DNA from 3 places in the Aquitalea pelogenes genome. Region 2 is predicted to be linked to each of the others. Evidence: predicted binding sites of a transcription regulator. Region 2 holds the regulator's gene; each other region holds the start of a gene.
The links. The regulator HrcA, encoded in region 2, represses chaperone genes, less so after heat shock. The targets are predictions, from matches to a motif close to ATTAGCACTCGNNNNNNNCGAGTGCTAAT.

Region 1: the regulator HrcA is predicted to act here: its motif matches at 6,726-6,754, upstream of rpoH (RNA polymerase sigma factor RpoH).
Region 3: the regulator HrcA is predicted to act here: its motif matches at 8,814-8,842, upstream of groES (co-chaperone GroES).

The regions. Positions count from the first base shown of each region.
Region 1 is NZ_JAYSDA010000032.1:31,487-41,659, reverse strand. Features, by position in the region: gene ACE3SE_RS19435 (YfhL family 4Fe-4S dicluster ferredoxin) at 116-367, opposite strand; gene rsmD (16S rRNA (guanine(966)-N(2))-methyltransferase RsmD) at 467-1,027, opposite strand; gene ACE3SE_RS19425 (M16 family metallopeptidase) at 1,106-2,410, opposite strand; gene ACE3SE_RS19420 (M16 family metallopeptidase) at 2,400-3,758, opposite strand; gene ftsY (signal recognition particle-docking protein FtsY) at 3,835-4,959, shown strand; gene ftsE (cell division ATP-binding protein FtsE) at 5,034-5,687, shown strand; gene ftsX (permease-like cell division protein FtsX) at 5,684-6,592, shown strand; gene rpoH (RNA polymerase sigma factor RpoH) at 6,785-7,648, shown strand; gene ACE3SE_RS19395 (PglL family O-oligosaccharyltransferase) at 7,769-9,556, opposite strand; gene ACE3SE_RS19390 (PglL family O-oligosaccharyltransferase) at 9,650-10,173, opposite strand, start outside.
Region 2 is NZ_JAYSDA010000025.1:38,040-48,212, reverse strand. Features, by position in the region: gene dnaX (DNA polymerase III subunit gamma/tau) at 1-340, opposite strand, end outside; gene mltB (lytic murein transglycosylase B) at 416-1,459, opposite strand; gene hrcA (heat-inducible transcriptional repressor HrcA) at 1,491-2,507, opposite strand; gene recA (recombinase RecA) at 2,668-3,714, shown strand; gene recX (recombination regulator RecX) at 3,730-4,188, shown strand; gene alaS (alanine--tRNA ligase) at 4,324-6,957, shown strand; gene ACE3SE_RS17275 (substrate-binding periplasmic protein) at 7,054-7,794, shown strand; gene ACE3SE_RS17270 (MBL fold metallo-hydrolase) at 8,126-8,893, shown strand; gene ACE3SE_RS17265 (hypothetical protein) at 8,905-10,173, shown strand, end outside.
Region 3 is NZ_JAYSDA010000014.1:256-10,428, reverse strand. Features, by position in the region: gene ACE3SE_RS12350 (NAD-dependent epimerase/dehydratase family protein) at 1-831, opposite strand, end outside; gene rfbH (lipopolysaccharide biosynthesis protein RfbH) at 839-2,164, opposite strand; gene rfbG (CDP-glucose 4,6-dehydratase) at 2,164-3,252, opposite strand; gene rfbF (glucose-1-phosphate cytidylyltransferase) at 3,249-4,022, opposite strand; gene rfbC (dTDP-4-dehydrorhamnose 3,5-epimerase) at 4,035-4,583, opposite strand; gene rfbA (glucose-1-phosphate thymidylyltransferase RfbA) at 4,599-5,468, opposite strand; gene rfbD (dTDP-4-dehydrorhamnose reductase) at 5,485-6,378, opposite strand; gene rfbB (dTDP-glucose 4,6-dehydratase) at 6,375-7,439, opposite strand; gene ACE3SE_RS12310 (MraY family glycosyltransferase) at 7,640-8,740, shown strand; gene groES (co-chaperone GroES) at 8,913-9,200, shown strand; partial or broken gene groL (chaperonin GroEL) at 9,255-10,173, shown strand, end outside.

The sequences.
Region 1 (10,173 bases), on a different contig from region 2:
CCCGTTTCTTCCGTCAACACCTGTAGCGCATTTTTTTTAATTATTTTTGCCGGAAAATGCACAAAGCCCCGCACTGGGCGGGGCTCTGCTTTTTGCATCAAGCACTTAGCCTTGATCAGGCCTTGCCGGAAATCTGCAGATATTTTGCGTGCAGCTCTTCCTGGGTTTCCGGATGCGCCGGATCCAGCGGGATGCAATCCACCGGACAGACTTGCTGGCACTGCGGTTCGTCGTAATGACCAACGCACTGGGTGCACAGGTTGGGGTCGATCTGATAGATCTCTTCGCCTTGCGAAATGGCGTTGTTCGGGCATTCCGGTTCACAGACGTCGCAGTTGATGCATTCGTCGGTAATCATGAGAGACATAGTAATTTCCTCAAGTATTCACAGTATTGATTCTGTCATCCACCTGCCGCAGTCGCAAGTTCGCCCCGTTATATCTTTATGCGGCGGCCTGCAGGTGCATTACAGCGATTCTTCTTCCAGCGGCCTTGCCAGTGCGTAATGCACGGATGCCGCCTTGTCCTGCTTGATGACTTCCCAGCCGCTGAGGGCTTCAGGCCAATGCCTGGCCTCGAAATACACCACACCGTCTTCTGCCAGCAGCGCTGCTGTCAAAGGCAGCACCTGCTGCAACAGTGTCGAGTCGTATGGCGGGTCCAGGAAGATGACATCGAATTTTTCACGACAGCCTTGCACATAGTGCATTGCATCCATGGCGACTACATCTATATGCGTTGCGGCGAGCAGCTGACGATTCGCCTTGAGCGACTCGACCACCTTGCGCGACTTCTCCACCATGACCACGCGAGCTGCCTCGCGCGATGCGGCTTCGAACCCCAGCGCCCCGCTACCGGCAAACAGGTCGAGGCAGCGTTTGCCATAGAGTTCCTGACCCAACCAGTTGAATACGGTTTCCCTGACGCGGTCCGGTGTGGGCCGCAAGCCCTCGGCATCCGGGAAAGGTAACAAGCGGCGGCGGTACTGCCCACCGATGATACGGACTTTGTTTCGCTGCTGATTCATGATGCATGGGCTGAAAACACAAGGGCGAGAGTTTACTCTTTTCCCGCCTGGCATGCTGCATCGCAAGCAGTTTGACGCTCAAGGTGTAGCGCCTGCCGTCACAATCTGCATTTGCTGCGGGTCAATCCGGCGTTGCCAGGCATCACGAATCTGCGCAATGCTCACCTGGGCTACGGCGCGTGGGTAATCTTCCAGATAGCTCAATGGCAAGTGGTACTGACCGATAACAGCGAGATAGGGCAGCAATTTGCTGTTGCTGTCATAGCGCAATGGAAAGCCGCCAATGATATTGGCCTTGGCCTGGTTCAACTCTGTTTCTGTCGGTCCTTCCTTTATAAAGCGTGCCAGTACCTCACGCGTTGTCTGCAGCGCCAGTCCGGCCTCTGCATTGCGGGTGGCTAGTGAAATGATAAACGGCCCTGCTTGTTGCAATGGTGTGAAGTGGCTGCGCACACCGTAGGTCAAACCGCGCCGTACACGCAGCTCCTGCATCAGGCGGGAGTCAAAGCCACCACCACCCAGAATGTAATTTCCCAGCAACAATGGGTAGTAGTCCGGATCGTCGCGCCTGAGTACCGGCATGCCCAGTGCAATATGGGTCTGGCTGCCTGATCGTGTCAGGTGAACCCGGGCAACAGGCTGCGGTGTTGCTTGTGCAATATCCGGCAAAGGCTGCGTGCTTTGCGGCAAGTTACGCAGCATGGCATTGACCAGTAATTCAGCATCCTGACGTTTTATGTCTCCGACAATGGATACCACGGCCCCTGCTGCGCGGTAATGTTGTTGCCAGAACTGCAGCAGATCTTCGCGCTGGATGGCTTGCAGGCTGTTGACCGTGATGTATGCGGGCCTGGCGTAGGGGTGATCACCATACATGCGTTGTTGCAAGGTGATGTCTGCGCTTGCCCCGGCATCTTCCTGCCTTTGCAGCAGGCTTTCTATGGCGCGTTGCCGTTCGCGATTCAACACGGCCACGGCAAATGTCGGCTGGGTAAGCAACTGGGAGGCCAGTCCGGTGACGCGCTCTTGCAGATCAGGACGGCTCAGGCTGCGCATGCGCAGGCCTGCAGTTTCCAGTTCGGCAAAGCCGTTCAGCTGTGCAGCACTGTTGGCCAGCTGTTGCTGGATGGCATCTTCATCCAGCCGGGCGGTGCCACTATCCAGCAGGCTGGCCACCATGGCTGCCAGCCCTTCCTTACCTGGCGGGTCGCGCCGGCTGCCTGCGTCAAAGTCAACCCGCACATCCAGTATCGGGTTGTCATGTGCTTCTACCAGCAAAACGCGGGCGCCTTGCTGTGTAATCCACGACTGAATCTCGACTGCACTTGCCAGCGAGCTGAACAGGGCCATCACGGCAGCCAGGGTCATTGTTTTAACGGACAAGTCCATCTCCCTTCAATTGACCGGCCATTGTATTTACGCCGCCTTTGCCCAGCAGGGTGACAACAGTAAGCTGGCCATCCTGCAAGGAAGCTGCTGCCTGGCGTACTTGTTCCGCAGTCACCTGCTGCATTTGCTGCCGGATGCGGTCGGCATCACGCCAGGAAAAGCCGACAGACTCCAGCGTACCTACGCGCATGGCCTGGGCAAACAGTGAATCACGCTGGTATATCTCATCCGCATCTAGCCGGAGCCGGGCACGTCCCAGTTCTTGCTCGCTGACACCACGCTCGACGATGTCCCGCAGCTGCTGACGGATGGCAGCTTCCAGTTCTGCCGGCTGCCTGCCACGTGCTTGCGTGGCGGTAATGACAAACAAGGCCTCGCCCCGGCCCAGCATGCTGTAATCGGCAGCTGCCGCATGCGCCAGCGCCTTTCCCCTTTCCATCTGACTAGGCAGCCGTGCAGCGGCATCTCCCGACAACACGGCCTCCAACAGGGCGTAGGCATATGCCTGACCATCCGCCCCGGGACTGAGCCCAGGCACATGCCAGGCCATGCTCAGATAATTGAACTGTGACGGCGCACTCAGCTCCACCCGCTTGATGCCCTGCTGCAAGGGTTCACGCTGCGGATTACGTGCGGGCAATGTTTTGGCCGGGAGACCGGCAAAGTAATGCCTGACCTGCTCAAATACACGAGGCGGATCGACATCACCGACAATCACCAAGGTGACATTGTTTGGCACATACCACTGGCGATACCACTGGCGCAGGTCATCCGCTCTGGCATGGACTAGGTCATCCATCCAGCCAATCACCGGGTAACGAACAGGATTTGCCACAAAGGCATTGGCATACAGCGCTTCTTGCAACAGGCCGGCGGGCTGGTCGTCAGTGCGCAGGCGACGTTCTTCCTTGACGACTTCCAGTTCACGCCGGAAAGCTGCTTCATCTATCTGCAGATTGGCCATGCGGTCGGCTTCAAGCTCCAGTAGCAAGGGCAGCTTGTCGGCAGACAGCTGGGCGAAGTACACCGTGTAATCGCGACTGGTGAAGGCGTTTTCCTTGCCACCGGCCTGGGCAATCCGTCTGGAGTATTCGCCATCCGCAACGCTGGCCGTACCCTTGAACATCATGTGTTCCAGTAAATGTGACAGGCCGGTATGCCCATTGACCTCATCCACACTCCCCACCCGGTACCACAACTGGGAAACCACCACGGGTGATCTTGCATCGCGTACCACCACCACCTTCATGCCGTTGGGCAGTATTGTCTCTTGCGGTGCCGCCATCACCACACCCGCCAATAGCAGGAGCATGCCCAGGATCAGCCCTGATTTTGCTTTCATCACCATCGTTTCTGCCCAGTTGCTCATTTAAGGATACAATTTAGCCATTTATCGCTTCCCCAGACTACACAGACGCATGTTTAGTTTCTTCAAGAAAAAGCCAAAGCCGGTTGAAACCCCGGTTATCGAACCGCAAGCCGAGCCGACCCAGAGCACGGCTGTCGAATCGCCTGTTGCCGTACCGGAAAACAATCCAGCTCCTGTCGTGCAGGCTGAAGCCGTTGCGCCGGTTGTCGCCAGCACGGTTACCGCAGCGGAAATCCCGGCAGCAGAAAGCGCCGCCCCCGCCAAAAAACTCAGCTGGACCGAGCGCCTGAAGGCTGGCCTTTCCAAAACCCGCGACAAGCTGGGCAAATCCTTGGCCGGTTTGTTTGGTGGCGGCAAGATTGATGAGGATCTGTACGAGGAGCTGGAAACCGTCCTCTTGACCGCCGACATGGGCATGGATGCCACCTTGCATCTATTAAAGGATGTGCGCGAGCGCGTCAGCCTGAAAGGTCTGAAAGACGGCAGCGAACTGAAAGGCGCCTTGAAGGATTCGCTGAACGAGCTAATTCACCCGCTGGAGAAGCCGCTGGATGTCAACGGCAAGAAGCCGTTTGTCATCATGATGGCCGGGGTGAATGGTGCTGGTAAAACCACTTCCATTGGCAAACTGGCCAAGTACTACCAGCAGCAAGGCAAGAGCGTGCTGCTGGCAGCCGGCGATACCTTCCGCGCGGCTGCGCGCGAGCAGCTGATGGCCTGGGGCGAACGCAACAACGTCACCGTGATTGCCCAGCAAGGCGGTGATGCCGCCGCTGTTTGTTATGACGCCATCCAGGCCGCCACGGCGCGTGGCATTGATATCGTACTGGCAGATACCGCTGGCCGCTTGCCCACCCAGTTGCACCTGATGGAAGAAATCAAGAAGGTGAAGCGCGTCATCCAGAAGGCCCTGCCGGATGCCCCGCATGAGGTGATTCTGGTGCTGGACGCCAATATCGGCCAGAACGCCATCAGCCAGGTCAAGGTATTCGATGACGCGCTGGGCCTCACCGGCCTGATTCTGACCAAGCTGGATGGCACCGCCAAAGGTGGCGTGATTGCCGCCATTGCCAAGCAGCGCCCCATTCCGCTACGGTTTGTCGGCGTGGGTGAAAGCATTGACGACTTGCGGCCATTCAACAGCAAGGACTATGTCGACGCCTTGTTCGACTAAGTCAGCAATACAATCTATGAGCACCGGCAGACCACTGCCGGTGATGTCTTTCCGGATCAAGGGGAATCCAGCGCATGATTCAGTTCGACCAGGTCACCAAGCGTTATCCCGGTGGCAACGAGGCCCTGAAGAACCTTTCCTTTACCATCGATACCGGTGAAATGGTGTTTCTGGCCGGGCATTCCGGTGCAGGCAAATCCACTTTGCTCAAACTGGTGGCCGGGATAGAACGCGCCACCAGCGGCAGCGTGATTGTCAGCGGGCAAAACCTGTCCAAGCTGCGTAACAGTCAGATTCCCTATGTCCGGCAGCATATCGGCATGGTGTTTCAGGACCACAAGCTGCTGTTTGACCGTTCAGTATTCGACAATGTGATGTTGCCGCTGGACATCATCGGCTTTGACCGCCGCGATGCCGCGCGCCGCGTACGTGCCGCACTGGACAAGGTGGGCTTGCTGTCAAAAGAGAAAACCATGCCTATCCGCCTGTCCGGTGGTGAACAGCAGCGGCTGTGCATTGCCCGTGCCGTAGTACACCGCCCCAGCTTGCTGCTGGCCGATGAACCATCAGCCAACCTGGACCGCGCCTATGCACTGGACATCATGGAATTGTTCAAATCCTTCCATCAGGTTGGCGTCAGCGTGGTGATTTCCGCCCATGATGAAACACTGATGGAAGACTATGGTCGCCGTATCATCCGGTTGAAAGAAGGGCAGTTCGCCGCATGAAACATTATCTGTATCTGAACTGGCAAAGTGCACGGCAGGCTTTGGGCAAGATTGTCCGTCAGCCATTTGGCAGCCTGCTTACCCTGCTGATGTTGTCGATTGCGCTGGCGCTGCCGCTATCGCTGTACCTGAGTGTGAGCAGCATCCAGGAATGGGCGGGCCGACTGACCGCCACGCCGCAGATCACCCTCTTCATGGAGCAGTCTGCCGAAGAAGCAGACCTGGCTGCTGTCTCCAGCACCCTGACCAAGCACCCGCGCATCCAGAGTTTCCAGTTCATTGGCAAGAAACAGGCGCTCTCTGACCTGGAAAAGCGCAATGGACTGGCCGGCTTAAGCGAAGGACTGACTGACAATCCGCTGCCGGACGCCTTTGTGGTTACCCCTAAGACGCTGGAACCGCACGAACTGGAAATGCTGCAAAAAGAGCTGTCCGGCCTGCCCATGGTGGAGACCGCCCAGTTTGATGCCCGCTGGGCCAAGCGCCTGTACGGCATGGTGGAAATGGGCAAGCAACTGACCTGGTTTTTGGGTGCTGCGCTGGGCATCGCACTGGTGCTGGTAACCTACAATGCGGTGCGGATGCAGATTCTGGCACGGCGTGACGAAATTGAAGTGGCCAAGCTGATTGGCGCACCGGACAGCTTCATCCGCCGACCCTTCATGTATCACGCCATGTGGCAGGGTTTGCTGGCCGGACTGGCTGCCTGGGGGCTGACCAGCTGGCTGGTGGTGACGGCCAACCCGGCCATTCACGAGTTTGCCCAGCTTTATAACGAAGCCGTCTCGCTGCGTGGCCTGACGCCGGTGGAGCTGGCCGTGGTACTGGCCGTTTCTGCCGTGCTGGCCATGCTGGGTGCCCGCCTGGCGTCCGACCATCACCTGCGCCAGATACAACCTCGTTAACAATCCTCCCCTTCCCGCCACGGCCGGTTTTCACTTAAGGTGACAACTGGCCGTCCCTGATGAATACCCGCTAGCGACTTGAAAAAAGCTATCGGCATCATAGAAAAATTCATTGACGGTGGAACCTTTGCTTGCTAGCACTCTCTATATGCGAGTGCTAAGATAGCACTACCCAAGGAGGTAGTTACACTGATGACCACAACATTTGCCTTGCCCGTTCCGTCGTCCAGCGGCAGCCTGGAGCAATACATCCAGGCGGTGAACAGTGTTCCCATGCTGACCCCCGAACAGGAAACAGAACTGGCCACCCGCTTCCAGGAAGAAAACGACCTGGATGCCGCTCGCCAGATGGTTCTGTCGCACCTGCGTGTCGTCGTATCCATTTCCCGTGGTTATGCCGGTTACGGCTTGCCACAAGCCGACCTGATCCAGGAAGGCAATATCGGCCTGATGAAAGCGGTAAAACGCTTCGAGCCCGGCCGCGGTGTTCGCCTGTTTTCCTTTGCCGTGCACTGGATCAAGGCCGAAATCCACGAATTCATCCTGCGTAACTGGCGTCTGGTGCGCATTGCTACCACCAAGCCACAACGCAAGCTGTTCTTCAACCTGCGCAGCATGAAAAGCAGCTTCTCTGCCCTGAGTGAGCAGGAAGCGCAGCAGATTGCCGAAGACCTTGGCGTGAAGCCGGAAGAAGTACGTGAAATGGAAACCCGCATGAGCGGGCAGGATATCGCGCTGATGGCCGATGACGGTGATGACGAGTCGTATGCACCGATAGACTGGCTGGCTGATGCCCACCATGAGCCGACCCGCGCACTGGAACGCAAGGCTTTCGATCACCTGCAGACCGAAGGCATCGAATATGCGCTGTCCACTCTGGATGCCCGTAGCCGCCGCATTGTGGAAGCCCGCTGGCTGGCAGACGATGGCGGTTCCACCTTGCACGAACTGGCTGCCGAGTTTGGTGTTTCGGCCGAACGCATTCGCCAGATCGAAGCCAAGGCGCTGGGGAAAATGAAGGCCGCACTGAGTGAAGGTGTGGTGATCGACGACTAAGCCGTCACCCGCCATAACAAAAAGCCCGCGCCAAACGACGCGGGCTTTTTCATTTTCTTCACTGTTTTACCGTCTGAGTGATACAAGCGCCACCTTACGGGCGGCGGTTTGCAGCAACACTCACTCCCCTTCCCCACCCCGGTACTTGGCTGGCAGCTTGTCAAAGACGCGTTGCGCCTCGGCACGCAGGCCTTGCCATTCGGGCACATCCTCATCAATACCATCGAGATAATCCTTGGCATAGGTCGGGAAGGATGCCAGTGCCGTGGCCACGGTTTTGCGCGCCTCATCCTGCTTACCCGCCAGTGCCAGCATCTGCGCCTTTTTCATCATCACATCCGGATAGGGGCGGAAAGCAGTCAGGCGTTCTTCCCACTGCAATTTCTGCGTCAGGTTGCTGCGATCCGCAGTCAGATAATCATCCAGCGTGCTAAGGGCGTGATAGGCAAACAGCGGATGCTCATCCATGATCTGCGCCAGACGCTGCTGGCGCTTGGCATCGCGTGCCGGGTTATCCGTCTGGGTATACAAGCCCACCAGCTCGTTGTAAGTGGACCAGGTGACAATCGACAGATAGCCCACATACACCATACCCAGCAGCCAGGCTGAGCGCACCAGCAAGCCGGCACGCGCAGTCCGTGCCGGTGCCATCGAAGCAAACACCACCAGCATGGCGAGGAAATACAGATACCACAGCGGGTATTCCAGCATGCTGTGAATCAGCGTCACCGCCATGCAACCCAGGGCCAGCATGCCTTCGGCTTCGGCACGCTCGCTGAAGAATGGCCATACCACCCAGACAAAGCCGACTACCACGGCCAGGGTGATGGGCAGGCCCATTTCCGCCAGCAATTGCAAAATGAGGTTATGGCAATTGGTGAACAGGCCGCTATTGAAGCCAGCACTGGCAAACTGCGGCAGCGGCTGCAAACGTACGCTTTCCGCTGCATATTGCGACCAACCCACCCCCCACAACGGGTGGGTTTTGAAGGTCATCCAGGCCTTGGTCATTTCGGCAATACGGCGCGAACCCATGTCATCCCCATTAGCCGCCAGCCGCTCCACGCCGGAGGCATTGGTCACATTGGCATGGGTAAACAGCGAAATCAGGTGATTGACCAAAGGCAAGGCAAACTGCGCGGCGAAGATCACCACACAGGCCAGCAACATCGCCCACATCAGGCGGCGCGACTCCTGGCTACGCATGCGCCAGTGCCATACAAAGCCAAGCATGGTCAGTGCCAGCAGATACAACAGCGTGGTACGCGATGCAGCATAAGCCAGCATCAGGCCGAACCAGACCACCAGCAAGGCCAGCCAGCCACGCGCCATGCGGTCCACCGCAAACAGGTATACCCCGCTCACCACCGACCACATCAGATAATGCGCGTACTGATTGCGCTGGCCGATATGGCCAAAAATATTGGTAGTGGGGTGCGCACTGTCATAAAACAGGCCCAGCGTGTGGGCAAGGCCGGTCAGCTGTGCGAGGCCAATCAGCGACTGCACCAAACCACCCACAATCACTGCCCGCGCCAGCCAGATGGCAAAGTCACGCGGCCCGAATGTCTGCTGCAGGCTGTAGGACAGCCCCGCCAGCAAGGCCACCACCAGCCAGGCCAGTGCGGTGGCATAGGTCATGCCGGGAAACAGGGCCTGCACCAGCTGCGGCTGCACACCCCACAGCAGTGCGAGCAACAAACACCACCAGCTGGCGCGTGGTACACGTTCAAACAAAGTTGCCGACGGTAGCAGGAATACGGCGGAAGCCAGCATCAACCACACCACATTCATCTCGCCAAACCATTGCGGTAGCGGGACAAAATGAATGCGGGATGCAAAGGGCAGGATGGCAATCAGGCAAAACGCCAGCAAGGCCATGCGGCGGGAGATCGTCGGAAAGGACATGATGAAATAGGGGAGCCGAAAGCAAAACAAGGAGGATACCGCATGTCTGACAGGAAGACACCGCCAGCCTGGGCCGACGGTGCCTGTGGACGATCAGAACAGCGCTTTGCGGGTGACGGGGGCGGCGACGGTCATGACGGCGGCAATTCTGCTATTGGTAGTTACAGCCTGGGGATTGCCATAAGCAACTACCGCTTTTCTGGTCATCTCTCTGATCATTAGCAAGGATTGCTCTTTCCTGGAGTCAAGATCTGACAGGAATGCAGGAAGCATGTCTGGAAAATTAGCAATGGCGAGCACCATTACACTTCTGGCTTTTTGTGGTTGATTATTCAGCGAATACAAAATTGCCAACTTGAATAAAAGTTGGGGATATGGCATAGAGTATGACATCTCCTCAAAGAGTTTAATTTTGTAATCAATCTGACTACTGGTTGGTAATAAATAATTGGACAATACCAATTGAGCTTCCGGCCTCCAGAGTGGATTTTTTTCAATTTCCTGCAGACGAACAACTCTGCGAATATTTTCCGCAATACTTGGCACCGGCATATTATAACCAACCAATTCATAAAATACCGTTCTACCAAAATAGAAATTCATAAAACAGCATGCAG
Region 2 (10,173 bases):
CGTACTGCGCGTTTTCCAGTACTTCGCGGATATTGTCGATGCCGGTATTGGAGGCGGCGTCGATTTCCAGCAGGTCGACAAAGCGGCCTGCGTCGATCTGGCGACAGGCAGAACATTCACCGCAAGGCTCGGCCGTGGTGCCGGTTTCGCAGTTCAGGCTCTTGGCCAGAATGCGTGCGATGGTGGTCTTGCCCACCCCGCGGGTGCCGGTCAGCAGATAGGCGTGATGCAGCCGCTCTTCTTTCAGGGCATTGGAGAGGGCGCGTACCACGTGCTCCTGGCCGACAAGGTCGGCAAAGCGTTTGGGGCGCCACTTGCGGGCAAGGACTTGATAGCTCATGGGGGCGGATTTTAATGGCAATCGGCCGGCAAGGCGACTTCTTTTGTCAGTTGCCGCCTGCCGGTCTGGCTGGCCTTACTGGGCCGGATTCGCGCTGTCGGCAGCGGGCTGTGCTGCTGACTGGGCCTGGGCATTCAGGTAGCGCAGGCGCAGCTCGGCTGCCAGCTCTTGCGCCACCTTGGCATACAGGGTGCTCTTGTTGTAGCGGGTAATCACATAGAAATTGTTCAGCCCCAGCCAGTATTCCGTCACCCCCGGCGCAGTTTCCAGCGGCACCAGCACCGCCTGCACGTTGTCGGCCACCTGGGCTTGTGGCAGCACACCGCGTGCCTTGAGTTCGCCCACTGTCAGGTGCAGGTTGAATTTGTCGGCCACCAGGCTGCTCAGATCCACGCCAGGTTGTACTGCTGCCGGGATGACGATGTCGTCGCCATGGCGCCAGCCTTGCAGCTGGAAGTAATGCGCCACGCTGCCGATGGCATCGTCGACGTTATTCCAGATATCGCGGTGGCCGCTGCCGTCAAAATCCACCGCCCACTTGCGGAAGCTGGACGGCATGAACTGCGGCAGGCCCATCGCCCCGGCATAAGAGCCTTTCAGCGTCAGCGGGTCGATGCCCTCTTCCTTGGACAGCTTGAGGAATTCGGTCAGCTCGCCACGGAAGTACTCGGCACGGCGCGGGTAGTTGAAGGCAATGGTGGTCAGCGCATCAGCCAGGCGGAAGCTGCCGGTGTTGCGGCCGTAATTGGTTTCAATGCCCAGAATGGCCACTACCATTTCCGGCGGCACGCCATACACCTGCTCGGCACGCTGCAAGGTGGCGGCATGCTGCTGCCAGAAAGCCACGCCGTTTTTCAGCAGGCGCTCGTTGTAAAAGCTGCCGCGAAACTGATACCAGGGCCGGGATGTCGCCGGCTTGTCCAGAATGGCGATGATATTGGGCTTGAGTTCCACATTGGCAAACACCGCCTCCAGCTCGGGCCGGTTGAAGCTGCCACTGGCCACCTGCTCGTCGATATAGCGCTGTACGTCTGCCCGGCCCAGCAAGGCGGCATCGGCTTGCGCCACAGAAGACACCACGCCACCGGCAAGGGCAGCGGCCATCAAGAATCGTTTCATCGGAAATTCCGTGTATTGCCGCCAGTGCGGCTTAATAAGAGAGCGCGCTGGAAACCAGCCGCGCAGTAATGTCGACAATGGGAATGACCCGTTCGTAGGCCATGCGGGTGGGGCCGACCACGCCCAGCGTGCCCACCACCATGCCGTTGATGCTGTAGGGCGCGGTCACCACCGAGCATTCGTCCAGCGTCATCACGCCGGATTCCTCACCGATGAAAATATTGACGCCCTGGGCATCCTGCCCCTGGTTCAGCAGTTTCAGCAGTTCGGTCTTGCGCTCGAAAGTGGCAAACAGTTCGCGCAGTCGTGACAGGTCTTCGGACAAGTCGCGCACATTCAGCAGATTCATGCCGCCGGCAATCACCACCGCGTCGCTGGGGCTGCCCAGCGAACTCTGGCCAAAGCGCACTGCGGCCGACATCAGTTCGGTGATGTTACCCTGCAGTTCGCGCAACTCCACCGCCACACGGCTGGCAATGGCGCTCAGGCCCTGGCCGGCATAATGCTGGTTGATGAAATTGCCGGCTTCCACCAGTTCGCTCGGGCTGTAATCGCGTTCGGTGGTGAGCAAGTGGTTTTGCACATCACCATCCAGCGTCACCAGAATCATCAGGATGCGCCGCTCGGACAGGCGCAGGAATTCGATCTGGCGAAAAGCGACATCAGAGCGCTGCGGTGTCACCACCACCCCGGCAAAGTGGGTGAGATCGGACAGCAAGGTGGATGCTGCCTGCGCAATGCGCTGCGGGCTGTCCGGCTGCAGGCTGCTTTCCAGCTCGCGCATGGCCAGCTCTTCCAGCGGCTGGATGGTGAGCAGGTGGTCGACAAACAGGCGATAGCCCTTGGCCGTCGGCACGCGTCCGGCCGAGGTATGCGGCGAGGCAATCAGCCCCATGCCCTCCAGGTCGGCCAGGATGTTGCGGATGGATGCAGATGACAGTTCCATGCCGGACAGCATGGACAGGGTTTTCGATCCCACTGGCTGACCATCGGCAATATAGCGTTCGATCAGCGTTTTCAGCAGACGTTGTGCGCGCTCGTTCATCATGCTCTCATTTTACCTGACCGGGCGATTCCGGCCAGCCTCTCCATCAATACCATGTTGCGTGTATTGGTGTCATTTCAAGCCGTCTTTCGCATTTGTCGGCTCTTGCCTTTGTGCGATAATCCCCCATCTATCGATTCCACTACACGCAATTGGAGACAGCATGGCGTCAGAAGACAAGAGCCGCGCATTGGCGGCAGCCCTTGCCCAGATCGAAAAGCAGTTCGGCAAGGGTTCGATCATGCGGATGAGCGACAACCAGATCAACGAAAACCTGCAAGTGGTATCCACCGGTTCGCTGGGCCTGGACCTGGCACTGGGTGTTGGCGGTCTGCCGCGCGGCCGTGTCGTGGAAATCTACGGCCCGGAATCTTCCGGTAAAACCACCCTGTGTCTGCAGGCCGTGGCCGAAGCCCAGAAACTGGGTGGCACCTGCGCCTACATCGACGCAGAAAACGCACTGGACCCGATCTACGCCCAGAAACTGGGTGTCAACGTGGAAGACCTGCTGATTTCCCAGCCGGACACCGGCGAACAGGCGCTGGAAATCTGCGACATGCTGGTGCGTTCCAGCGGTGTTGACGTCATCGTGATCGACTCGGTGGCCGCCCTGGTACCCAAGGCCGAAATCGAAGGCGAAATGGGTGATAGCCACGTTGGCCTGCAAGCCCGCCTGATGAGTCAGGCACTGCGCAAGCTGACCGCCAACATCAAGCGCACCAACACCCTGGTGATCTTCATCAACCAGATCCGCATGAAGATCGGCGTGATGTTCGGCAACCCGGAAACCACCACCGGCGGTAACGCATTGAAGTTCTACGCCTCCGTGCGTCTGGACATCCGTCGCGTCGGCGGCATCAAGAAGGGTGACGAGGTGATCGGTAACGAAACCCGCGTCAAGGTAGTGAAGAACAAGGTATCGCCGCCGTTCCGCCAGGCCGATTTCGACATCCTGTACGGTGAAGGCATCAGCCGCGAAGGCGAAATCATCGAGCTGGGCGTCAAGCACGGCTTCATTGAAAAATCCGGTGCCTGGTATGCCTACAACGGCCAGAAGATCGGCCAGGGCAAGGACAACACCCGTGAATGGCTGAAGTCCAACCCGGCCATCGCGCAGGAAATCGAAGGCAAGATCCGCGAAGCCGTCGGCATCAAGGTGGAAATCACCGAGAACGACGAAGAGCTGGCTGACGACGTACTGGACGTATAAGCACGCGAACGGCTGATGGAAAAAAGCCTGAAGGCGCGAGCCGTCGATCTCTTGTCCCGCCGCGAGTACACACGGCGGGAACTGGAGCGGCGGCTCGCGCCGTTTGCCGAAAGCCCGGAACAGCTGGCCACCCTGCTGGACGAACTGGCCGAGCGCAACTGGCAGTCCGACAGCCGCTTTGCCCGGCAGTTTGCCGACATCAAGGGCCAGAAATACGGCACCCGCCGCCTGCAGCAGGAAATGCGCCAGCGCGGTGTAGCACAGGAAGACATTGCCGATGCCCTGGCCGAGCGTGACGACCTGGCCCTGGCCCGGCGACAGTGGGAAAAGAAGTTTGGCAGCGTGGCCACCACGCCGCAGGAAAGGGCGAAACAGATGCGCTTTCTGGCGGCACGCGGCTTTGGCATGGGTGTCATCCGTCAGGTGATGGCAGGCCGTGAAGAAGACGACTTCCCCTGGGCTGACGAGGACTAGCACGGCACGGGCTTCATCGCCGCGACATGACCCTTGCCAGCCTTGCCGTGGCTTGACACAATCGGGCATGACCGTAATGGCCGCAAGACACTGTCCCACGCCGCTACCAACGTATTCAATCTCGACGAAAACGACATGAAAACCTCCGAAATTCGCCAGAAATTCCTGGATTTCTTCGCCTCCAAAGGCCACCAGGTAGTAGCCTCCAGCTCGCTGGTACCGTGGGAAGACCCCACCCTGCTGTTTACCAATGCCGGCATGAACCAGTTCAAGGACGTGTTCCTCGGCTTTGACAAGCGCCCCTACACCCGCGCCACCACCAGCCAGAAATGCGTACGCGCCGGCGGCAAGCACAACGACCTGGAAAACGTCGGCTACACCGCACGTCACCATACCTTCTTCGAAATGCTGGGCAACTTCAGCTTCGGTGATTACTTCAAGCGCGACGCCATTCACTTCGCCTGGGAATTCCTCACCGGCGAACAATGGCTGGCACTGCCGAAGGAAAAGCTGATGGTGACGGTGTACGCCACCGACGACGAAGCCTTCGATATCTGGAACAAGGAAATCGGCGTTCCGGCTGACAAGATTGTCCGCATTGGCGACAACAAGGGCGCGCCCTACGCCTCGGACAACTTCTGGCAAATGGGTGACACCGGCCCCTGCGGCCCGTGTACCGAAATTTTCTACGACCACGGCGACCATATCTGGGGCGGCCCGCCGGGAAGCCCGGAAGAAGACGGTGACCGCTTCATCGAAATCTGGAACAACGTGTTCATGCAGTTCAACCGCGACGAGTCCGGCACCATGCATCCGCTGCCGAAACCGTCGGTGGATACCGGCATGGGCCTGGAGCGTATCTCGGCCGTGCTGCAACACGTACACGCCAACTACGAGATCGACCTGTTCCAGAACCTGCTGAAAGCCGCTGCGCGCGAAACCGGCGTGCCCTTCAGCATGGACGTGCCGTCGCTGAAAGTGATTGCCGACCACATCCGCGCCTGCTCCTTCCTGATTGCCGACGGCGTGATTCCGTCCAACGATGGCCGCGGTTACGTGCTGCGTCGCATCATCCGTCGCGCCATCCGCCACGGTTACAAGCTGGGTCAGAAGGGTCTGTTCTTCCACAAGCTGGTCGCCGACCTGGCCGAGGAAATGGGTCAGGCCTATCCGGAACTGCGCCAGAAGCAGGCCGAGATCGAAGACACCCTGCGCCAGGAAGAACTGCGCTTTGCCGAAACCCTGGACAAGGGCATGGCCCTGCTGGAAACCGCACTGGCAGCCAACAGCAAGGTGCTGGATGGCGAAACCGCCTTCAAGCTGTACGACACCTTCGGCTTCCCGCTGGACCTGACCGCCGACATCTGCCGCGAACGCGAAGTGGAAGTGGATCAGGACGGCTTCGACAAGGCAATGGAAGCCCAGCGCGAACGCGCCCGTGCCGCTTCGTCCTTCAAGATGGCCGGCAATGTGGACTACAACGGTGCCGACACCGTATTCAACGGCTACGAATCCAGCAGCGTGGATGCCAAGGTACTGGCACTGTACAAGGGCAATGAAGCCGTACAGCAGCTGGACGCCGGCGACGAAGGCATCGTGGTGCTGGACAATACCGCCTTCTACGCCGAAGGCGGCGGTCAGGTGGGCGATGTGGGTGAAATCTCTGCCCAGGGCGGCGTGGCTGCACTGTTCGACGTGGCCGACACCCAGAAGGTGCAGGCTGCGGTATTCGGTCACAAGGGCCGTCTGGCACGTGGCAGCCTGAAGGTTGGCGACAGCGTCACCGCCACCATCGACCTGCACAAGCGTGCCGCCACCGCGCGTAACCACTCTGCCACTCACCTGCTGCATGCCGCCCTGCGCCATGTACTGGGTGAACACGTGGCGCAGAAGGGTTCGCTGGTGAACCCGGAACGTGCCCGCTTCGACTTTGCCCATAACGAACCGGTTTCCACCGAGCAACTGGCCGAAGTGGAGCGCATCGTCAACCGCGTGGTGATCCACAACGTGGAAGTCAGCGTGGGCCACATGTCCTACGACGACGCCATCAAGGCCGGTGCCATTGCCCTGTTTGGTGAAAAGTACGGCGACACCGTGCGCGTGCTGAAAATGGGCGACTTCTCCACCGAACTGTGCGGCGGTACCCACGTACAGCGCACCGGTGATATCGGCCTGTTCAAGATCATCGCCGAAACCGGTGTGGCTGCTGGCGTGCGCCGTATCGAAGCCGTCACCGGCGAAGGTGCGGTGGCACTGGTGCAGGCACAGGATGGCGAACTGAAAGCCGCCGCTGCCATCGCCCAGGCACAGCCGGGCGAACTGCTGTCCAAGCTGGAAAAACTGCAGGCCGAACTGAAGGCCGCGCAGAAACAGGCTCAGCAGCTGAAGGGCCAACTGGCGCTGGGTCAGCTCGACCAGCTGCTGGCCGGCAAACAGCAAAGCATCAATGGCGTGGCCTGCCTGATCAGCAAGATTGACGACATCGATGCAGCCACCTTGCGTGACATGAGCGACAAGGTCATGGACAAGCTGGAAAGCGGCCTTGCGCTGCTGGCCTGCGTGGCCGACGGCAAGGTGAGCCTGATTGCCCGTGTTTCCAAGGACCTGACCGGCAAGGTCAAGGCTGGTGAACTGGTGAATCAGGTTGCCCTGCAAGTAGGCGGCAAGGGCGGTGGCCGTCCGGACATGGCACAGGCTGGCGGTACGCAGCCGGAGAACCTGGCCGCAGCGCTGGAAAGCCTGCCGTCCTGGCTGGAAGGCAAGCTGTAACAAGCCTTGTTTCAACGACAACAGCCGCCGGTGCAACCCGGCGGCTGTTGTCGTTTATAGTGTACTCATTCCTGATGTGATTGCCGGAGTCCCACCATGTCAGTCATCCACCGTGTTCTGTCCTGCCTGTCCCACGCCGGTGCCATACTGTTGCTATCGGCGCTGCTGGCCCAGCCTGCCAGTGCAGCCGAACGCTTGCTGGTGGTAACCGAAAACTCGTCCTGGCTTAGCACCGTCGATGGCCAGGGCAATGTCTCCGGCCCCAGCACGCGTCTGGTAAAGGACATCCTGGCGCACGCTGGCCTGAAGGCAGATTTTCAAGTGCTGCCATGGGCACGTGCCTATCGCATCGCCGCTACCCGACCCAACACGCTGATCTACTCCATTGCCCGTACCAGCAGCCGCGAAAGCCAGTTCATCTGGCTGGGGCAGATAGCCTACATGCAACGCGTGTTCTACCGACTGCACGGCGAAACCGGTATTACGCCGCAGAGCCTGGAACAAGTGAAAAACTGCTGCAAGGTGTGCGTGGGCAATCATGATGTACAAGAAGAATTCCTGGCCAAGGCCGGTTTCCAGGAAAACAGCCAGTACATCATCACCAACAGCCAGCAAGAGTGTCCGCGCCTGCTGCAAAGCGGAGCGGCCCAGCTGCTGATAGCCGACCCGGACCAGCTACGCAGCCAGCTGGCACGGCTGAAACTGCCCGAGCAGCAGTTTGACGCAGTACTCTCCCTGCCACAGGGCGACCCCTTGTACCTGGCCGCCAATCCGGCCAGCGACCCACAATTGCTGCAGGCCATCAGCGAAGCCATCCGCACGCTCAAACAGCGCTGAACCGCGCATTACTACCTGTCAGTCCGGACAGCACCCAGGCACTAGGACAGCCATTCCCCATAGGCCAGCCAGCCCATCTGCTTCTGGAAGTCTTTGAATCTGCTTCCACATTTCACCTGCACGCAAAACTTATATTCCATTCAAATATTCAGCATGCATTTATGCCATTATTGACTCATATCAAAACCGTTTAGAGCCAAATGAAAATAATAAACAGCTTCTCACAAGTCCCAATGACGTTGACAAGCAGACAGCTGCCGATTTTGCCGTAATCGGCTTCTTTCCTTCTGCGTACCACGTCCGGGCGGCAATTTTCACGCAAGGAACAGCCATGGCTCTGGTGCTTTATGATGATGGTAATCACAAGTGCGTTGCATTTACCGAGCTGGTACAGGGAGAAGGCATTCAGTCCAATCAGTTTGCCATCATCGACAAAGGCGACGGCATGCTGCTGGACCCGGGTGGCAACCTGACTTACAAGCACCTGATTGCCGAGCTGGCTGACTACTTCCTGCCATCGCACACCCGTTACATTTTCGCCTCCCACCAGGACCCGGACATCATCGCCTCCGCCAACGGCTGGCTGCTGATCACCGATGCCCAGATCATCATTGCCCAGGAATGGGTGCGCTTCTTGCCGCACTTCTGTATCCGCGGTGCCACCGAAGGCCGGCTGATTCCCATTCCGCCACGCGGCATGGACATCACCCTGGGCGAATCCACTCTCAAGATCATTCCGGCGCATTACCTGCACACCGTCGGTTTTTTCCAGGTGTACGACCCGATCAGCAAAATCCTGTTCTCCGGCGACATCGGTGCCTCGCTGATGGATGGTCACGATGCCGGCAAACCGGTGAGCGACTTCGACGCCCACCTGATCGACAGCCACATGCTGGGCTTCCACAAGCGTTACATGACCAATAACAAGGCCTGCCGCCTGTGGGTGAACATGATTCGCCAGCTGGATGTGGAGTGGATCGTGCCGCAGCACGGCGGCTCGTTCAAGGGCAAGGACATGGTCAAACGCTTCCTCGACTGGTTCGAAACCCTGGAGTGCGGTACCGACCTGATTACCGCTGCCGACTACACGCTGGATTGAGCCACCTTCCCATGGACTCCCTTAGCACCTTGCTTGCCCAATTAAGCGCATCGCCAGAAGCCATGGCCGCCAGCGTCGTCCTGCTGTTGCTGGTTGGCATGCTGCTGGTGGTTCTCTTGCGCCGCCAGCCCGATGCCAGCCCGGCACCGGGCCACACGCCGCCGCAAACAGCGCAGTTGCTGCCGGAAGCCGTCATCCGCCAGCCGCGCTCCCAGGCGGCAGCCCAGCCCGCCATCCAGCCCGCCATTCAAGCTGATGTGCTGGCCGAAACCGCCGCTGACAGCGAAGCCGACAAGGAAGATGACGGCGAGCAGACCCTGTCCTATGCCGTGGACGACCTGGACATCCTGGCCGAGGTCGAGGTGTTCTTGCAGTTCGGTTATCTGGAACAGGCCGCCCTGGCCCTGCGCAGCTATGTGGACGGCAGCTCGGTCAATGCCCCCAGCCAGCTCAAGCGCCTGTCCGAGCTTTATCTCAGCCTGCGCTGGATTGATGACTACAGCGACATGCTCGAGCGTCTGCATGAACGCAGCCTGCTGGACCGGCAGCAACTGACCGACGCCGTGTTCCTAGGCTTGCAGGAAGACCCGCAAAACCTGTCGCTGCGGGTGGTGGCTGAAAGCCGGCTGGGCATGGGCATTGACGCAGTCAACCAGCAACTGGGCGATCATCTGCCCCAGCACAGCCATGAAGAACTGCTGCTGCGCGCCGTCGGCCAGACACCGGACCAGCCGGTGGTATCCACCAGCGAAGCCGTGCAGATTGCCGCACAACTGCCACGCGTCCCGCTGGTGGAAGGCCGCACAGAACTCTCGGCGCTAAACCCGCGCGAACTGGCCACACTGACCACCCTGCTGCCACCCGCCCGCCAGGCCAGCATCCTGCTGGCCTGCCACGAACCGGCCGCCGCCCTGCCCGCCCTGCAAAGCATGGCCGCAGAAGAAGGTGTATCGCTGTCCCGGCTGATCGACACCCTGCGAGCCTGTTACATGACGCGCAAGCTGTCCCTGTTCTGCCGCTATCTGTGGCAGTTCCACGTGGCCATCGGCAACGCCGGGCTCAATCTGAAACAACAGTTGCTGCAACTGGGTTACCGGCTGGGTGAACACCCGCTGCTGCTGGCGCTGGAAGCCCAGCCAGACCGCATGGCACTGGAGGAAATCGGCCGCCGCATGGGTTATGTCAGTACCCCGGCCCCCGTGTCGCCGCGCGTGCCGCTGCTGCTGGTCCGTCAGCCGCAACAGGCCGGACAGGTGCTGGATGATGTGCTGGCCGAAGCC
Region 3 (10,173 bases), on a different contig from region 2:
TCCGTCAATAATATTCGTTTGTGCTTTCCAGCCAAGTTTTTCAATATCGGTATTATTGGCTACGGATAGCATGGTTTCATTTTTCCGGTAGGGAATGGCACCAAATTGCAAATTGGTACTGCTGTGGCTCAGCGTGTGGATCAATTCGACCATTTTCCTGATGCTGATTGTTTTGCCGGAACCAACTGAATACTTCGTGTAATATTGTTTATGTGGGCTGTGGAGAATTGTCAGATAGGCTGCGACAACGTCATCGATATAGATGAAGTCGCGTTCTGCTTCTCCTTTGGTCAGTTTGAGCTCTGGCGTGTTCTTCAACAAGGTATCCATGACATATGCCATGAACTTTGTTGTGTCGTCGCCTGGGCCGTAGATGTGCTCCAGACAGATGTCGACAAAACGAATTTTCTCCTGACCTGCAAAATAGGCACCCCAGTCAGAAAATTGCGCTTTGCTCAGGGAGTAATAATTGAGGTCGCGTGGCAGGGAGCTGCTGGTGTTGATGAACAGCTTTACGCCATTGACAATGGCCTGGCTCAATAATGCAAGAGGCTGGTTCAGATTGCTGTCCAGCACAGTTGCTAAATCTTCGCCCTGCCTGCCATAGCAGGTTGCGGTGTGTATCACGCATTCCACATCAGGATGGACAGCGAATACATCAGGCGAGCCCTCCGAGCAAACATGCCAACAGGCATGCTTGCCGGCCTCTCCCGCCCTTTCCCTGTTGCTACTGGCTCTCGCCAGTGCCACCACTGCATGGCCCTGCTGCTGCAGGGCGGCCAGGAGATTTCGCCCCAGAAAGCCGGTGGCACCTGTCAGCAGGATTTTCATGTGACTCTCAGAAATTCACGCCAATGATGGTTTCAAGTTTCTCAACACTGTAGTCCAGCATGTCTTGGGTCAGTGCCGGGTGCACGCCGATCCAGAAAGTGTTGTTCATCACCAGGTCAGTATTGGTCAGCTCTCCGCTTACGCGATATTGCTGGCCGTCCATATACGGTTGGCGGGTCAGGTTGCCGGCAAACAGCAGACGGGTGCCTACACGGTGCTGGTCGAGGTATTGCAGGACATCGACACGGCTGATGCCGCTTTCCGGCCGGATGGTAATCGGGAAGCCAAACCAGGACGGATCGCTGTTTTCAGTAGCCTCTGGCAGGATAAGGAATTCGCTGCAGCTTTGCAGGGCATTGCTCAGGTAACGGAAGTTGTCCTTGCGTGCCTGGATGAAGCTTTCCACCTTGTCCAGCTGGGCCAGTGCACAGGCGGCCTGCATGTCGGTGATTTTCAGGTTGTAGCCCAGGTGACTGTAGGTGTACTTGTGGTCATAGCCTGCCGGCAGGCTGCCCAGTTGCCAGCCAAAGCGCTTGCCGCAGGTATTGTCGCAGCCCGGTGCGCAATAGCAGTCGCGGCCCCAGTCGCGGAAGGATTCGATGATTTTCTTCAGTTCGGTATTGTTGGTGAATACCGCACCGCCTTCACCCATGGTGATGTGGTGTGCCGGGTAGAAACTGAGGGTGCCGATATCGCCAAAGGTGCCGACCAGTTTGCCGTCATAGGTACTGCCCAGTGCATCGCAGCAGTCTTCGATCAGCCACAGGCCGTATTTGTCGCACAGCTCGCGGATCACCTTGAGGTTGTACGGATTACCCAGCGTGTGGGCCAGCATGATGGCCTTGGTTTTGCTGGTGATGGCGGCTTCAATCAGCTCGGGCTTGATGTTGTAGGTCGGGATGTCGACATCGACAAACACCGGGACTGCGCCGAATTGCAAAATGGGATTGACTGTGGTGGGAAAGCCGGCAGCAACACCGATGACTTCGTCACCTTTACGGATGGCACGCTCGCCCAGCTTGGGGGAGGTCAATGCCGAGAAGGCAAGCAGGTTGGCCGACGAACCGGAGTTGGTGGTCAGCAGGTGGCGCACTCCCAGAAATGCAGCCAGGCGTTTTTCGAACATGTCGTTGAAACGGCCAGTGGTCAGCCAGCCATCCAGTGAGGCCTCCACCATGTTTTTCAGTTCAGCGCCATCAATCACTTTGCCGGATGGGGGAATGACGGTCTTGCCTGCTTCAAACGGGCGGGGGGCCATGGCAATGGCTGCGTATTCATCAACCAGCTGGGCAATCTGCTGGCGAAGTTGTTGGGCTTTGTCTTGTGTGCTCATTAATGCTGTCCCTTGGCGGGCTGGGCCTCAAAGGCCTTGATTTGTTGAATGGTGATGTCTTGCATATCGGCCCCGGTCAGGTGTGCCTGATGCCAGCTGCAGATGTGTTCGAGTGCGGTATGCAGCGTCCAGCGTGGTTGCCAGTCAAGTCGGGTTTGTGCCTTGCTGCAATCCAGACGCAGATAATGGGCTTCGTGCAGGTCTGCACCGGCAGGGTCGATCTGGTAACTGGCACCCTGGCCCCAGATCCGGGTGAGGGTATCCACAATCCAGGCCACCGGCTGGGCATCTTGCGGGCGTGGGCCAAAATTCCAGCCTTCGGCAAATTCGCTGCCGGAGCTGAACAGTTGCTCTGCCAGGAGCAAATAGCCTGACAGGGGCTCCAGCACGTGCTGCCATGGGCGGATGGCATGGGGGCTGCGTATCTGCACTGGCTTGGCCTGTTCGATGGAGCGCATGATATCGGGAATCAGCCGGTCTTCCGCCCAGTCGCCACCGCCAATGACATTGCCGGCACGGGCACTGGCCAGGGCCACGCCATGGCGTTGATAGTCGGCCGGGTTGAAGTAGGAGTTGCGATAGGCACTGGTAACCAGTTCGGCACAGCCTTTGCTGTTGCTGTAAGGGTCGTAACCTCCCATTGCCTCGTTTTCGCGATAGCCCCACAGCCATTCGCGGTTTTCGTAACACTTGTCGCTGGTGACATTGACTACGGCACGTACGCTCGGGGTTTGCCGAATGGCTTCCAGCAGATACACCACCCCCATGACGTTGGTGGAGTAGGTTTCGACCGGATTTGCATAGGAGTAGCGCACCAGCGGCTGCGCTGCCATGTGGATGACGATATCGGGCTGCGCGGCCTGCATGGCCTGCATGAGCTTGGCCGGGTCGCGGATGTCGCCGATGATCGAGGTCATGCCTGCGGCAACCCCCGCGGTTTCAAACAGGTTCGGTGTGGTGGCCGGTGCCAGCGCATAGCCGGTAAGCTCCGCGCCCAACTGTTGCAACCACAGCGACAGCCAGCTTCCCTTGAAGCCGGTGTGACCGGTCAGGAAAACTCGCTTGCCTTGCCAGAACTCACGCTTCATTCCCATACCTTCCATGGCGCCTGACCGCTTTGCCACAGCTCTTCCAGATGGTTCTTGTCGCGCAGGGTATCCATCGGTTGCCAGAATCCTTCATGACGGAAGGCAGACAATTGCTGTTTGCTGGCCAGTTGTTCCAGCGGTTCGCGTTCCCAGATGGTGGCGTCGTTATCAATGAAATCGATCACCTTGGGCGACAGGACAAAAAAGCCCCCGTTGATCATGCCACCATCGCCTTTGGGCTTTTCCTTGAAGGTGGTGACTTTGTCAGCCTGGATGTCCAGTGCGCCGAAGCGGCCGGGTGGGTAGGTGGCCGTGAGGGTGGCCAGCGTACCTTGCTGCTGGTGGAATTTCACGAGCGCGCCAATATCGACATCGCCGACACCATCGCCATAGGTAAAGCAGAATGCTTCTTCATCTTGCAGGTACTTGCGGACGCGTTTCAGGCGGCCACCAGTCATGGTTTCTTCACCGGTATCCACCAAGGTGACACGCCATGGTTCGGCGTAGCGCTGGTGGACTTCCATGCTGTTGCTGGACATGTCGAAAGTGACATCGGACATGTGCAGGAAGTAGTTGGCAAAGTATTCCTTGATGACATAGCCCTTGTAACCGCAGCAGATCACGAAATCGTTGATCCCATGGTGGGAGTAGATTTTCATGATGTGCCACAGGATGGGTTTGCCACCGATTTCAACCATGGGTTTGGGGCGGACCGATGTCTCTTCGCTGATCCGGGTACCCAGCCCGCCTGCCAGAATGACTGCTTTCATGATGTGTTCCGTTCAATCAAAAAGCTGCGCGGTGTTGAAGGCGCAGGCTTGCATGTCTTTGCCCGACAGGGAAGGTGTGCTGTCCAGCATCCAGTCGATGTCTAACTCGGCATCGTTCCAGATGATGCTGCGCTCATGCTCTGGGGCGTAGTAGTTGGTGGTTTTGTACAGGAATTCCGCGTAATCAGAAGTAGTGACAAAACCGTGGGCAAAGCCTTCCGGAATCCACAACTGGCGTTTGTTTTCAGCGGACAGTACCACACCAACCCATTGACCGAATGTGGGCGAGCTGCGGCGGATATCCACTGCAATGTCATACACTTCGCCCAGCGTACAGCGCACCAGCTTGCCTTGGGCAAACGGCGGCATCTGGTAGTGAAGCCCGCGCAGCACACCCTTGCTGGAGCGGCTGTGGTTATCCTGGACAAATTCAACCTTGCGACCGATGGCTTCTTCAAAGCGCTTCTGGTTGAAACTTTCGAAGAAAAAACCACGCTCGTCACCGAATACGGCAGGTTCAATGATTTTGACGTCCGCAATGGCGGTATCGATGATTTTCATGAATGGCTTGCTTTCTTACTTCAGCAGCTGCAGCAGGTATTGCCCGTAGGCATTTTTCTTCAGCGGTTGTGCCAGCTGTTCCAGTCTGGCGGCATCAATCCACTGCTGCACGTAGGCAATTTCTTCCAGACAGGCCACTTTCAGACCCTGGCGATTTTCCACGGTGGCAATGAACTGGCTGGCTTCCAGCATGGATTCGTGGGTGCCGGTATCCAGCCAGGCATAGCCACGCCCCATGGTCTGCACATCCAGCTGGCCTTGCTGCAGGTAGTGGTTGTTGACATCGGTGATTTCCAGTTCGCCGCGCGGTGAGGGGCGGATGGACTTGGCGATGTCGACAACCTGATTGTCGTAGAAGTAAAGGCCGGTGACAGCATAGTTGGATTTGGGTACAGCCGGTTTTTCCTCGATGGACAAGGCCTTGCCCTGGGCATCGAATTCCACCACGCCATAGCGCTCCGGGTCTTGCACATGATAGGCAAACACGCTGGCGCCTTGCTGCTTGGCGTTGGCCGCCTTCAGCAGTTTGGGGAAATCATGGCCATGGAAGATGTTGTCACCCAGTACCAGTGCCGAAGGCGCGCCTGCCAGGAAGTCTTCGCCAATGATGAAGGCCTGTGCCAGGCCGTCCGGACTGGGCTGTACTGCGTATTGCAGGCTGATGCCCCACTGGCTGCCATCACCCAGCAACTGCTCGAAGCGCGGGGTGTCCTGCGGGGTGGAGATGATCAGGATGTCGCGAATCCCGGCCAGCATCAGGGTGCTGAGCGGGTAGTAGATCATCGGCTTGTCATAGATGGGCAGCAATTGTTTGCTGACTGCCAGTGTGGCGGGGTACAGGCGGGTGCCGCTGCCTCCCGCCAGGATGATACCTTTACGTTTCATCTGCTTGCGTCCTGCATCAGGAATTGAAGATCTGCTGGAACACCTGTTCCACGCCGCTCTGCCATGTTGGCATGCTCAGGCCGAACGCGTCCTGGATTTTACTGCAATTTAGCCTGGAGTTGCCGGGGCGTTTCGCCGGGGTCGGATAGGCGCTACCGGGAATGGCGTGCAGGTTTTCCGGCTTCAGTTGCAGTGCGACACCGTAACGTTCCGCCAGTGTCAGCAGGTATTGGCTGTAGCCATGCCAGCTGGTGCTGCCGCTGCTGGTCAGGTGATAGGTGCCAAGCAACTGCTTGTCCTTGCTGGTTTGCCACTGCTTGATGATGTGGGCGGTCACATCGGCAATCAGCGCAGCGGGTGTGGGCGCACCAATCTGGTCGGCCACCACATTCAGGCTGTCGCGTTCACGCGCCAGGCGCATGATGGTCTTGAGGAAGTTGCCGCCATGTGCGCCCACCACCCAGCTGGTGCGCAGGATGATGTGGTTGGCACCACTGGCGCGGATGGCCTGTTCACCCTGGCATTTGCTCAAGCCATATACCGACTGCGGGTTGGTGGCATCGCTCTCTTCATAAGGCGTGGTCTTGTCACCATCAAACACATAGTCGGTGGAGTAGTGCAGCAGCAGGGCATTTTTTGCTGCGGCCCAGTCAGCCATCGCGGCCGGTGCGACTGCGTTCACGGTATGGGCCAGTTCGGCGTCAGTCTCGGCCTTGTCCACGGCGGTGTAGGCTGCCGGGTTGACGATGATGTCTGGTTGGTATTGCTCCAGCACCGAGGCAATGTCCGCCGGGCGGGACAGGTCCAGTTGCTGGCGATCCAGGCAGATGCACTCGCCCAGCATGGCCAGTGCGCGGCGTAGCTCAAAGCCCAGCTGGCCATTGATGCCGGTAATCAGGATGCGGCTCATGCCTTGTTCCCGTAGTGTTGTTCCAGCCATTGGCGATAATTGCCGCTGGTGACGTTGCTGACCCAGTCCTGATTGTCCAGGTACCACTCTACGGTCTTGCGGATGCCGCTCTCAAAGGTTTCTGCCGGTTTCCAGCCCAGCTCACGTTCCAGCTTTCGTGCGTCAATCGCATAGCGGCGGTCATGGCCGGGGCGGTCCTGCACATAGGTGATCTGCTCGGCATAGCCTGTGCCATCGGCCTTGGGGCGCAGGGTATCCAGAATGGTGCAGATGGTGTGCACGACATCCAGATTGGCTTTTTCGTTCCAGCCGCCAACATTATATGTTTCACCCAGGCGACCTTGCGCCAGCACGGTGCGGATGGCGCTGCAATGGTCTTTCACATACAACCAGTCGCGGATTTGCTGGCCATCACCGTAAATGGGCAAGGGCTTGCCGGCCAGCGCATTCAGGATGACCAGCGGAATCAGCTTTTCCGGGAAATGATAGGGGCCGTAGTTGTTGCTGCAGTTGGTGGTGAGGACCGGCAGGCCGTAAGTGTGGTGCCAGGCACGCACCAGGTGGTCCGACGCCGCCTTGCTGGCCGAGTAGGGACTGTTGGGTTCGTAACGATTGGTCTCGCTGAACGGCGCGTCAGTGGCAGACAGCGTGCCGTACACCTCGTCGGTGGACACGTGCAGGAAGCGGAAAGCTGTCTTGGCTTCGCCTTCCAGTGCACTCCAGTAGGCCCGCACGGCTTCCAGCAGGTTGAAGGTGCCTACCACATTGGTCTGGATGAATTCACCCGGGCCGTGGATGGAACGATCAACATGGCTTTCCGCCGCGAAGTTGATGACAGCGCGCACCTGATGTTGTTGCAGCAGTCGGCTGACCAGCTCGCGATCGCCGATATCGCCCTGAACAAATATGTGGCGCGGGTCGTTTTCCAGGCTGGCGAGGGTTTGCAGATTGCCAGCGTAGGTCAGCTTGTCCAGGTTGATCACACCTTCGTCATTGCCATTCAGCCAGTCCAGAACAAAGTTGGCTCCAATGAAGCCGGCACCGCCTGTCACCAATATCATTTAACAATTCCAATAAGTAAGTGGTTTTTGCTTGGCGCGGGGCCATGGTAAAGTAGCCCACCGTGGGCAAGTACATTGTGCTCGCCTGCAAGGCCGACATTATAAGACAAAATTGCCCGGCTTCTCGTTGTACAGTCTTGCGACTGCGGCGGGCAGGCCCGATTATTCCGTTTCCACGCCCATTCAGGCCTTGATGCCCCATGTTGCAGATTCTCTTGCTTGCACTGATTGCTTCTTTTACTACCGGGCTGTTGCTGATTCGGTATGCACACTTGCATGCACGCTTTTCGACCGATGGTGACGTCACCGGCGTGCAGAAATTCCATGCCACACCAGTGCCTCGCATCGGTGGCCTGCCCATCATGCTGGGCCTGATTGCAGGCTGTGCGCTGTCTGGCTATCTCAATACATCGGTGTGGGTGCTGTTGCTGTTGCTGTCGGCTTTCCCGGCATTTGCAGCTGGGTTTATTGAAGACCTCACCAAGAAAATCGGCCCCTTGCCTCGCTTGCTTGCTACCTTTGTGGCTGCTGCACTGGGTTATTTCCTGCTAGGCGCCGGGCTGGCCCGGCTGTCCATTCCCGGGGTTGATCAGCTGCTGGCTTCCTACTGGTGGCTGTCCTTGCTGCTCACCATGGTGGCGGTGGGCGGGGTGGCTCATGCCGTCAACATCATTGATGGTTATAACGGGCTGTCCGGCATGGTGGCGGTGTTCATTTTCCTGTCCATCATTTATGTCTGTTTCAAGGTGCATGACATCGTATTGATGAGTGTGTGCTTTGCCATGGTTGGCGCGGTACTGGGGTTCCTGTTCTGGAACTTCCCGCGCGGGTTGATTTTTGCCGGCGATGGCGGGGCTTATCTGATTGGCTTCATGATTGCTGAAATGTCGGTTTTGCTGGTGGCGCGCAATCCGGCAGTTTCGCCGTGGTTTCCCTTGCTGTGCGTGATCTACCCTGTTTTTGAAACCATCTTTTCCATCTACCGGCGCAAATTCCTGCAGGGCAGGGCGGTAGGCTATCCGGATGCGCTGCATCTGCATCAGATGATCTACAAGCGCATGGTGCTGTGGATGGTGGGCTCCAAGGATGCACGTCACCTGACCCAGCGTAACAGCATGACCTCACCTTACCTGTGGTTGCTGACCTCGTTTTCGGTGGTTCCGGCCATGTTGTTCTGGAACCATACCTGGGTGCTGATGCTGTTCTGCCTGCTGTTTGTGCTTGGCTATTTGCGTCTGTATCGCATGATCGTGCGCTTTAAAGTACCCAGCTGGCTGGTGTTGCGTCGCGACGATTCCTGAGCCCTGCCTGTCCCGGTGGGCAGCAAAGTTTTTGCAGCTCCCCCACTTGAAACCTCCTTGAGCCGTCCCTATTATTAGCACTCGTCAGGGGTGAGTGCTAATTCCCGCCCCGTGCTGCCATCCAGGCAGATCATTTTTGCTTTCAACAGCCAATTGTATTTAGGAGAGATCAATGGCAATTCGTCCGCTGCACGATCGTGTTGTTATCAAGCGCCTTGAGGCTGAAGAAAAAACCGCATCCGGCATCGTTCTGCCGGGCGCTGCAGCTGAAAAGCCCGACATGGGCGAGGTGCTGGCTGTCGGTAACGGCAAGGTTCTGGACAATGGCGAACGTCGTCCGCTGGAGCTGAAGGTTGGTGACAAGGTCATCTTCGGCAAGTACTCCGGCCAGTCCGTCAAGGTTGATGGCGAAGAAGTCCTCGTGATGCGCGAGGAAGATGTGATGGGCATCGTCGAGTAATTCCGACCCATACACCCTTCTACGATCCTTTCATAGAATTCTGGAGATATGAGCATGGCTGCAAAAGACGTAAAGTTTGGTGATTCCGCACGCGCCAAGATGGTGGTTGGTGTCAACATTCTGGCTGACGCCGTCAAGGTTACCCTGGGCCCGAAAGGCCGCAATGTCGTGCTGGACCGCTCCTTTGGTGCACCGACCATCACCAAGGATGGTGTTTCCGTTGCCAAGGAAATCGAACTGAAAGACAAGTTCGAAAACATGGGCGCGCAAATGGTGAAGGAAGTGGCTTCCAAGACTTCCGACGTGGCCGGCGACGGTACCACTACCGCTACCGTTCTGGCCCAGGCCATCGTGCAGGAAGGCATGAAGTTTGTTGCCGCCGGCATGAACCCGATGGACCTGAAGCGCGGCATCGACAAGGCTGTGGTTTCCCTGGTAGGTGAAATCGCCAAGATCGCCAAGCCATGTGCCACCACCAAGGAAATCGCTCAGGTTGGTTCCATTTCCGCCAACTCCGATTCCGACATCGGTGAAATCATCGCTACCGCCATGGAAAAAGTGGGCAAGGAAGGCGTGATCACCGTTGAAGACGGCAAGAGCCTGAGCAACGAACTGGACGTGGTGGAAGGTATGCAGTTCGACCGCGGCTACCTGTCCCCGTACTTCATCAACAACCAGGAAAAACAGATTGCCGCTCTGGACAATCCGTTCGTCCTGCTGTTCGACAAGAAGGTTTCCAACATCCGCGACCTGCTGCCGGTACTGGAGCAAGTGGCCAAATCCGGTCGTCCGCTGCTGATCATCGCCGAAGACGTAGAAGGCGAAGCACTGGCTACCCTGGTGGTCAACACCATCCGCGGCATCCTGAAGGTGGTTGCTGTCAAGGCTCCGGGCTTTGGCGACCGTCGCAAGGCCATGCTGCAGGATATCGCCATCCTGACCGGCGGTACCGTGATTGCCGAAGAACTGGGCC